One region of the Gracilibacillus sp. Marseille-QA3620 genome, then DNA from elsewhere that is predicted to be linked to it. Evidence: riboswitches for the same ligand, from Rfam matches in the RefSeq annotation. Region 1 holds a riboswitch; the other holds the start of a gene.
The links. Region 1 has a riboswitch for thiamine pyrophosphate ahead of thiM (hydroxyethylthiazole kinase). Riboswitches for the same ligand answer to the same signal wherever they lie in the genome.
Positions count from the first base shown of each region.

Region 2: linked by a shared signal. The riboswitch ahead of thiT (energy-coupled thiamine transporter ThiT) and the one ahead of thiM (hydroxyethylthiazole kinase) in region 1 are both predicted to bind thiamine pyrophosphate.

Region 1 covers NZ_CM143102.1:2,829,006-2,833,733, reverse strand. Annotated here, with positions in the region: gene ACY8DX_RS14380 (aspartate aminotransferase family protein) at 1-653, shown strand, start outside; gene ACY8DX_RS14375 (aspartate/glutamate racemase family protein) at 773-1,540, shown strand; TPP riboswitch at 1,589-1,689, shown strand; TPP riboswitch at 1,932-2,031, shown strand; gene thiM (hydroxyethylthiazole kinase) at 2,121-2,906, shown strand; gene thiD (bifunctional hydroxymethylpyrimidine kinase/phosphomethylpyrimidine kinase) at 2,903-3,727, shown strand; gene thiE (thiamine phosphate synthase) at 3,717-4,352, shown strand; gene ACY8DX_RS14355 (DUF2251 domain-containing protein) at 4,685-4,728, shown strand, end outside.
Region 2 covers NZ_CM143102.1:907,682-912,409, reverse strand. Annotated here, with positions in the region: gene ACY8DX_RS04600 (helix-turn-helix domain-containing protein) at 1-373, opposite strand, end outside; gene ACY8DX_RS04595 (winged helix-turn-helix transcriptional regulator) at 865-1,209, opposite strand; gene ACY8DX_RS04590 (nitroreductase family protein) at 1,339-1,956, shown strand; gene thiT (energy-coupled thiamine transporter ThiT) at 2,009-2,590, opposite strand; TPP riboswitch at 2,701-2,803, opposite strand; gene ACY8DX_RS04580 (dicarboxylate/amino acid:cation symporter) at 2,872-4,113, opposite strand; gene ACY8DX_RS04575 (Lmo0850 family protein) at 4,390-4,596, opposite strand.

The sequences.
Region 1 (4,728 bases):
GTTATATGGCAGGCGTCAAGGAAGTCTGTGAGAAGCATGGGGCCTTGCTAATTGTCGATGAAGTAATCTGCGGCTTCGGCAGGACAGGAGAACCATTTGGCTTCATGAACTATGGGGTGAAGCCGGACATCATCACAATGGCGAAGGGAATCACGAGCGCTTATCTGCCTTTATCAGCGACAGCTGTTCGAAAGGAAATCTATGAAGCCTTCAAGGGAACGGATGAATATGATTATTTCAGACACGTCAATACATTCGGCGGAAATCCAGCCGCCTGTGCGCTGGCGCTAAAGAATCTTGAAATCATGGAACAGGAGGGCATGTACGACCGCTCGAAAAAGCTAGGAAAACAATTAAGGGAAGACCTCGCAGGAGCAATCGGCGAACATCCTAATGTCGGCAGTATCCGCGGCAAAGGTCTTCTCATCGGAATCGAACTTGTAAAAGATAAGGAAACGAAAGAACCACTCGACATTAAGCATGTCAATCAAATTATTGCCGGATGCAAGAAAAAAGGTGTGTTGATTGGGAAGAATGGAGCAACGGTTGCGGGGTTCAATAATGTATTAACCTTGGCGCCGCCGCTTTGTGTGAGTGAAGAGGAGCTTGGGTTGATCGTGAGGGTGATTTCGGAGGAAATCGCCAACATATAGAATGGTTTAGTCACTTAAGAGCCCGCATATGAGGGTTCTTTTTTTTAGGTTTAACTGATGCTGTATAAATGAACTCCTCCGTCAGAAACTAACTCTGTCACGAAAGGGGAGAATATCTCATGAAATACGGTTATATCGGCCCAGGCATGCATTCAGGGCAGATTGAGCAGAAAAAAGGGCGCTATGTAACGGGTTTTGCTGTCGGCATCCTCTATTCCGATGGAAACAATTATCCCGTCATTCCCGGTAATGTCGCCAACTACTCAAGCTATCCGTTTCCCGTCCACTATAAATTAGTTCCTTGCTGTACAGGAAAGCGACTCTTAAATGGGGATTCTTCATTAGAGAAGAGGATTATCGAGGCTGCAATGCAGCTGCAGAGTGAAGGGGCAAAGGTGATTTCTAGCGCTTGCGGCTTCTTCGGAAATTTTCAGGCTCAAACTGCAAGTGCCCTCAATATCCCTGTCTTCTTATCCAGTTTGGTCCAGTTGAATATGATTCAGATAGGGCTGAAGCCAGGACAAAAGATTGGTATTTTAACTGCTTATGAAAAGGGATTGACCGATGCACTTTTAAAAAGCTGCGGGATTACAGATGAATCCAACCTTATTATCGGAGATCTTAGCAAGGGAGCTGAGTTTTCTTCCATTTCAAATGGTGCTGGTGCATTCCATAACGATCGGCTTCGTAATGAAGTTGTCAGCAAGGCAACTGAAATGACAGAAAAACATCCGGAAATTGGAGCCATTCTTCTGGAATGCAGCGATCTTCCTCCCTGTGCCTATGCCATTCAACAAGCCGTGCAGCTGCCAGTATTTGATTTCATGACACTTATCCGGTGGGCGCATGATGCTAATAGTCAGAGTCCTTATTATGGATTTATTTGAATGTAATCTTGAAAAAATTAGGAACATTTGTTAAGGTTAAACCAATCAAATCATTTGCAGGGGGACTCTTTTAGAGTTGAGAAGGTAGAACCTGACCCTTAGAACCTGACTTAGTTAACACTAGCGTAGGGAGCATCGTATAATATTTTTTGTATACTATAGCTCTCCATTTGTTTTGGAGAGCTTTTAACTTTATTCAGCTTTTTATGGCAAATTCAATGCAAGTTGAAAGAAGGCTTCAGGGACGAGTGCAAACTCCTGCTGAATAAAGTTAAAGCCTCCGGCGGATGGCAGAAAAGTTGAGAGGAAGGTTTTCGGGCGGAGCTCGAACAACTTTTCGCCGCAATAACTCCGAGGAGTTATTGGGATGTTTCCTAAAACTAAATAAATCATTTGATTGCGGGGGGACTCTTTTAGAGTTGAGAAGGTTAAAACCTGACCCTTAGAACCTGTTAGTTAATACTGGCGTAGGGAGCAATGATCATCAGGCGTATACTGATGCTTAAGCCCTTTTATTCTTGCTAGTGAGATAGAAGGGCTTTTTTCTTTCTTGCGTCCATCAAAAAATGGAGGAGAGAAGATGAACGATTTATCTGGAGGAACAAATGTATTCACCCAAGTACGTGAGAGGAATCCACTCATTCATTGCATCACGAATTATGTGGCAGCTAATCTGCAGGCAAATGGCCTGCTGGCAATTGGGGCGTCACCTGTGATGGCGGATGGCCCTGATGAGGTGGAGGAGATCATTAAGGCGGCATCGGCCCTTTCCATCAATATCGGGACACTCAATCCACAGATGAGGATGGCAATGCTGAAGGCGGGCAGGGCCGCTAATGTGCGACAAATCCCAGTATTGCTCGATCCTGTCGCGGTCGGGGCTGCTTTGTATCGGAAGGACACCGTTCGAGAGCTGCTTGATGAAGTTCATGTAGATGCGATTCGCTGCAATATTGGTGAGCTCGCAGCACTTTCTGGAGCTGCATGGGAGCAGAAGGGTGTGGACAGCGGCACGGGGACGATTGACCTTGAGGAGGAGGCCAAGAAGATTGCCTTGAAATATGAGTGCCTCGTGATTGTGACGGGGGAACGGGATTATCTAACGGATGGGGTGGAAGGACGCTGGATTAGCGGCGGACATCCGATTATCACGCAGGTTACGGGCAGCGGCTGTTTGCTCAGCTCGGTTTGTACTGCGCTATTAGCTGTCCATACAGAAAATCGATTAGATAGAATTGCAGAAGGATTGTCTCTTTATAAGCGGGCGAGTGAGGAAGCGTATCAGCAAAGCTCAACTCCTGCATCCTTTCAAGCGGCCTTTCTAGATCAATTATTTATCCAAGCGAATGGGAGGGTGGAAGCATGAATGTGGTGATGACGATTGCCGGGTCAGATTCCGGCGGAGGAGCAGGCATACAGGCTGACTTGAAGACCTTTCAGGAGCTGGGTGTCTTTGGAACATCTGTGGTGACGGCCTTAACGGCTCAAAATACGATGGGTGTTCATGATATATTTGCCACGACCTCAGCATTTGTCCGGTCTCAGGCAGAGGCTGTGTTCTCTGACTTTCCTGTCCAGGCTGCTAAAACAGGAATGCTCGCTTCAAGTGAGATTATTCGTGAAACAGCGGAGATTCTCAGAATGCAAGATTTGCAGCTTGTCGTTGACCCTGTCATGGTTGCCAAGGGCGGCGAGCAGCTGCTTGGAATGGAGGCTGTCCGTGACCTAAGGGAGCATTTGATTCCGCTTAGTACGGTTATTACGCCGAATATACCGGAAGCAGAGGTACTGACGGGAATGAAAATCCACAATGGGAATCAAATCGCAAAAGCGGCTGAGCATTTGCTTGAGCTTGGGGCGAACTGTGTTGTCATGAAGGGCGGTCATGTTGATGACCCGGATTTTGCAACGGACGCCGTGTACTTTGAGAACGGTCATTCGTTTAAAATGACAACCAAGCGTGTCCGAACTCGGCATACCCATGGGACAGGCTGTACCTTTTCTGCAGCCATTACAGCCTTCTTAGGACAGGGATGGACGGTGGAAGAGTCTATCGTAGCAGCAAAGCAATTTATCCAGCTGGCAATTGAGCAGGAGCTTGGGCTCGGAAGCGGAAGTGGACCGACGAATCATTTTGCTTATAGAAAAAGTAAGGAGAAATGTGAGGTGGAAATCATTGAAGCGTGAACAGCTGCAGGTTTATTTTGTGATGGGGTCAGTTAATGTCAAGGAAGCAAACCCTCTTGAAGTTTTAGAGCAAGCCTTAAAGGGCGGAATCACCATGTTCCAATTCAGGGAAAAGGGCAAGCGTGCAAGAACGGGAATAGAATACGAGAGATTGGCTCATGAATGTCATCGTTTATGCAAGCAGTATCAAGTACCGTTTATTGTCAATGATGATGTCAATTTGGCGCTTGAGCTGGATGCAGATGGTGTTCATATCGGGCAGGAGGACGGAAGGGTAGATGAAGTCCGCGCTCGGATTGGCTCGAAGTGGCTCGGGGTATCTGTCCACTCGAAAGAAGAAGCGGCGATCGCCTATCGCGCGAAAGCTGATTATGTCGGGATTGGTCCAGTCTTTGGAACCAAGTCGAAGGAGAATGCGCCTCCTCCTGCTGGGACTGCCTTGATTGCAGAAACGAAAATCCTATATCCAGATTTGCCAATTGTCGCAATTGGCGGTGTGACAGGGGAAAACGCTCATATTCCGCGCAGTGCTGGTGCCGATGGAGTGGCGTTGATTTCGTGGATATGCGAGAGTGACCATATTGAGGAAGATATTAAAAGACTGAAGGAATTATCCGTATTGTAGAGAAATAATAAACGGACAGGTTTGAGACTAACGGTTTCGGTTTTCGAGTACAAAGACATAATTCGCATACAAATTAGCAGTCCTATTCACAACTGAATTGGGCTGCGTCTTTTTGTTGATATATCAGTGTTTACTGTGCAATTAAGGATGTTTTACCTCACGAATCCCCCCTTTATGGTAAGGTGACAGAAGTTATTGTCAGTGTACATGTTCTAAAGCTAACTACTATGCAATTTGGCGTACTATAAATGATAATAAGGTTTCTGGATATTTATGTTAAAATTAAAAAGTGAGCTTGTTTAAAGCTATATTGTTTTTTGGGGGAGAGTCTAATGAGTAATCAAGAAGAAAGTTTTGTTATTGATGGGGTATCTCC
Region 2 (4,728 bases), 1.9 Mb from region 1:
CCAAAATTCGATAATGCTGACTGATCATGTTTTGCTGGAGTGTATATCCCTTTTCAGAGATGATATCATTCCACCACATTTTCCCGCCAAGCATCTTTTCTTTTCGGTAATCTATCTGTTCTCTCGACACAGTTTCTATGACTTCAAGCGGATCCCCGCCAAATAGCGTCTGTACAGTCAAGGTTTCACGGAAAAGCGATACAACAGCAACGACGGTTGTCCAACTTGCTTCGTTCCTTTCCTTCTCTATCTGCACAAGGGTCTTTTTTGAAATTCCAATAATCTCTGCCATCTTATCTTGTGTATAATCAACCTCAACACGGATTAATCTCATGCGTTCTGATATTAAACGAATTATCTCATCCTTCGTCATGCCATCCCTCTTCTCTTTTAATGTTATGGTACCAAACTATGTTTATGGAATATTTTACAATAACTGAACCACTAAGACTATTATAATAGAAATAAATGGAAATTTGATATTAATTTGTATATATTTACTAATTTTTTTATTCCCTTGAATCCGAAAAAAAAACCTACTGACAAGGCTGTCAGTAGATTTATCGTCTTCCATGCTGATTTTTTTTATGATTTTCACCTGTCTCTTTCATGTCGTATATTGCCTGACGAAGTTATCTTGCAAGAGGCTTTATAGCAAACTTGCCTTTTAAGGACTTTTTGGCATGCTTTATTAGACATATGCCCGCATACCCAAAGATGAGGTTACCAGCAATTACATCGAATATGATCGCCCCAGATAATGAGCAGGAAGATCATTGATGATGCAATATCCATCCTTTTTCACCTGCATAGAAAAAGCCGGAGAGCCTCCCTTTTAAGGGGTGATTCTCCGACATTACTTCCTCATTTCTTCTCCAGTTGGTTTTTATATTCAACCCATTTACGAATTGATACAATCACATCTTTCAATGCTTCGCCGCTCGGGGTCAATTCATACTGAACCTTCTTCAAGGAACCATCCAAATAGCTTTTCTTCACTAATTCTTCTTTTACTAATTCATTCAATCTTTCTGTCAGAACTCTGTCGGAAATTCCTTCAATCATTCCAGTGAGTTCATGATATCGTTTCGGGCCATCCAGCAAAGAGTAGATAATGATTCCCATCCATTTCCGTCCGATGAATTCAATTGTTTGATGAAAATCACTGCATATATGGCACTTCTGGCCTTTATCTAGTGCTCCTGGCATATCATTCGCCTCCAACCTTGTGCTCTTATTATCATAACATGAATACTTTACGTTGACACATTAACTTACTTTTGGTAAGTTATCATTATTAAGAAACTAACTTTAAGTAAGTTTACAAGGAGAGTATCTATGTCACATTTAGAAGAACTAATCAAACAGCGTAAATCTGTCCGAAGCTATAATTCGGAATTCAAGATGGATAAAGAGGAAATTCTGGAACTATTAAGTCTGGCATCCGAGGCTCCATCTTCTAGCAATTTGCAGCCATGGCGCTTTATCGTCATCCACAATAAAGAGCTTCAAAAAGAAATAAGAGCACTTGGCTTCAATCAGGCACAGATTGAAGACTCCTCTGCTATCGTTGCTGTTATAGGTGATATTGAAGCATATAAGAACGTCGAAAAAATATACAGCCTTAATGTTGAGAAGGGTTATATGGACCAAAGCATTGCTGATCGTACGATTAAACAAACATTGAACGCATACCCATCCATGCCGAAGGAAGCATTAATGCAAATTGCAGCCTATGATGCTGGCTCCATTGCCATGCAATTCATGCTGCTTGCTAAGGAACGCGGCTACGATACTATCACAATGGGCGGTTTCGACAAAGCTGCTTTTGCTAAGCGCTTTGACTTGCCTGACAATCATTTCCCAATCACCCTGATTGCTATTGGTAAAGCTGCAGCACCGGCATTCAATACAACACGCCTGCCTATTGAAACATTGACAACATATATCGACTAACAAAAAGCCGCCCAACTACAAGTGGGGCGGCTTTTTTCTATTCTATCATACATTAATGGGCCGGCTTCTTTAAGACTAATTGCGGAGCCGAAGATGAAAGTAGAAGAATGACTCCTCCAGAAACAATCACGCTCGGCAGCAAATAGGATAAATTATAAAGCAAAGAAAACACGATAACAGACTGACCATCTGCCGCGCCAGACCCAAAGAATACGACTCCCGCAATAAAGTGAGCAAGAAACCGCAAAGAGCTTCCAAGGAGAATACCCCCAACAACAAACATCATATTCCTCTTTCGATTCTTTCCATTGTCTGTTTGAATCTGACTGAACAGGATGCCTGCCAGACCAACCGCCGAAAAGGCGACGATATAGTCAAGAAACCCTTGTACAGGCGTCAATATATAAGCTGTTCCTGATACGATTTGCAGTAAGCCTAATAGCAGCCCTGTCACAACACCGCCTTTTACACCCCAGCGGATTGCCATAAGAAAGATTGGCACCATCGCAATAGAAATACTGCCCCCTTGTGCCCATAAACTAAGCGACATAATATTCCCCAGAAAATCAAATACAAATGCCAATGCTGCAAAAATAGCCACCTCTACCAAATACAATAACCGGTTGTTTCTCATCTTTTTCCCCTTTCTTTTTGGAGGAGTACCGAAGTCTCTCGAGAAAGCGGGCTAAAAAAATGCAAAAAAGCAATGTGCGTCAAAAAATGGCACACATTGCTTTACACAATCGCATTTATCCGCCACATTCCTACGCTAGAATTAACTAACAGGTTCGAAGGGTCAGAATTCGAACATTCACTCTCAGCCTCACAGGCTCCCCTTGTGGAATAATCTATATTCATGTACTTTCATGTTACTAGAATGGCTTTCCAATAGCAAGGAAAGTATACATCTGTTTCTTATGCAATCATTTCGTTTGCTTCTTGGTTTACTTCACGTTTTTTCTCTGATTCAGCAATAATAACCGCACAGGAAGCGTCCCCTGTGATATTTACAGCTGTTCTTGCCATATCAAGCAAGCGGTCAATTCCGAGAATCAGGCCAATCCCTTCAACCGGCAACCCAACTTGCTCAAGCACCATCGCAAGCAAGATCAACCCTGCGCCTGGTACGCCTGCTGAACCAACGCTTGCCAAAACAGCCGTAAAAATAACGGAAATCAGCTGAGGTGTCGTTAAATCAACTCCGTACGTTTGGGCAATAAAGACTACAGCGACTCCTTGAAGGATTCCTGTTCCGTCCATATTTATGGTAGCACCAAGCGGCTGAACAAAGCTTGAGATATTTTTCGGAACATTTAAGGCTCTTTGGGCAGTATCCATCGCTACAGGAAGCGAAGCACTGCTTGAAGATGTACTAAATCCTACAGCCATTGCAGGAGCAAAGTTCTTAAAGAAATCAATTGGATTTCGGCGGCCAAGAACGGCAATCGCTCCTCCATATACAAATACGGTATGGATGATTAACGCTAGGATAACAACCACCATGTATAGGCCCATACTCTTAATAGCAGACACCCCTTGGCTTCCTACAGCTGTTGCTACCAAGGCAAATGTCGCATATGGTGCCGTCTTCATGATGAAGTTAACAAGGTAAACCAGCACTTCTTGACCCTGCTCCAATAAATGGACCAGACCTTTTGTTTTAGAACCAAGTGCACTAATTCCAATACCGAAGAATATAGACATAACAATTACTTGAAGCATATTTCCTTCAGCCATGGCTTGGATTGGGTTTTTAGGAATGATATTGATGAGAGTTTCAATTACTGAGGGGGCTTGACTTGCCGTATATTCAGCAGCAGATAAGTTAACATGAGCGCTCGCACCCGGCTTGATAAGCAAGGCAAGACCTAATCCGATGGTGATAGCAAAAGCAGTCGTAGCCAAGAAATACAGCATGGTTTTCCCGCCAATGCGTCCGAGCTTTTTCGGATCGCCGAGTCCAGCAGTTCCTAATGTGATGGATATCAATACAATCGGCACGACAAGCATCGTGATTGCATTAATAAATAATGAACCAATTGGATCGAAGATATACATATCAAAGATGCCAAATAGTTCAGAGGAAAATTGATTCAGACCTAAACCAACCAATACACCTGTAATTAAACCTATAATAATTCTTATGGTAAGCTTCATTGATGACCTCCTCTAAATTCAAGCAAACGATTGTTTCCCTAACTATTGCAAGCCATAAAAAATTCCTCAAACGAGGATAATAGAAAAGAAATATTCAATCTTTTTAGATATCAACAATTACTTTTCTAATATAATAATAGACAAGTTTTTAAGAAACAACAATGGTAAGAATTACACGCATCAATCAATTCACTTTATGTAGACACAAAAAAGACGCTTCAACAGGAGCGCCTTAGGTTATCACCTTATTTAAAAACATAGCTTGTATGTTTTACATTAATGACTCTTCACTTCTACTTGTTTCTTTAAAGAATATGGGTTCTGTAACAATTCGCTGAATGTTGACTCAGAACATACTAAGCTAGAGAAGATTTCATTACGGGATTTTGTTTTTTCAATCTTTACGCCCTGTATCTTAAATTTAGATACGATATCCATTCTCACATTCTCCACCTTCTGATTTTTTGCTAACCAGTATTTCATTTACCCGAAAATAATGCAGCGAAACATCGTTTGAGCAAAATACTTGACTGTTTCAAACGATGATGTTCTATTCGAGATTTCTAATAGCCAATTAGTCAAAGAGAGCTTTTATTGCTTGTCATCATGCGTTCA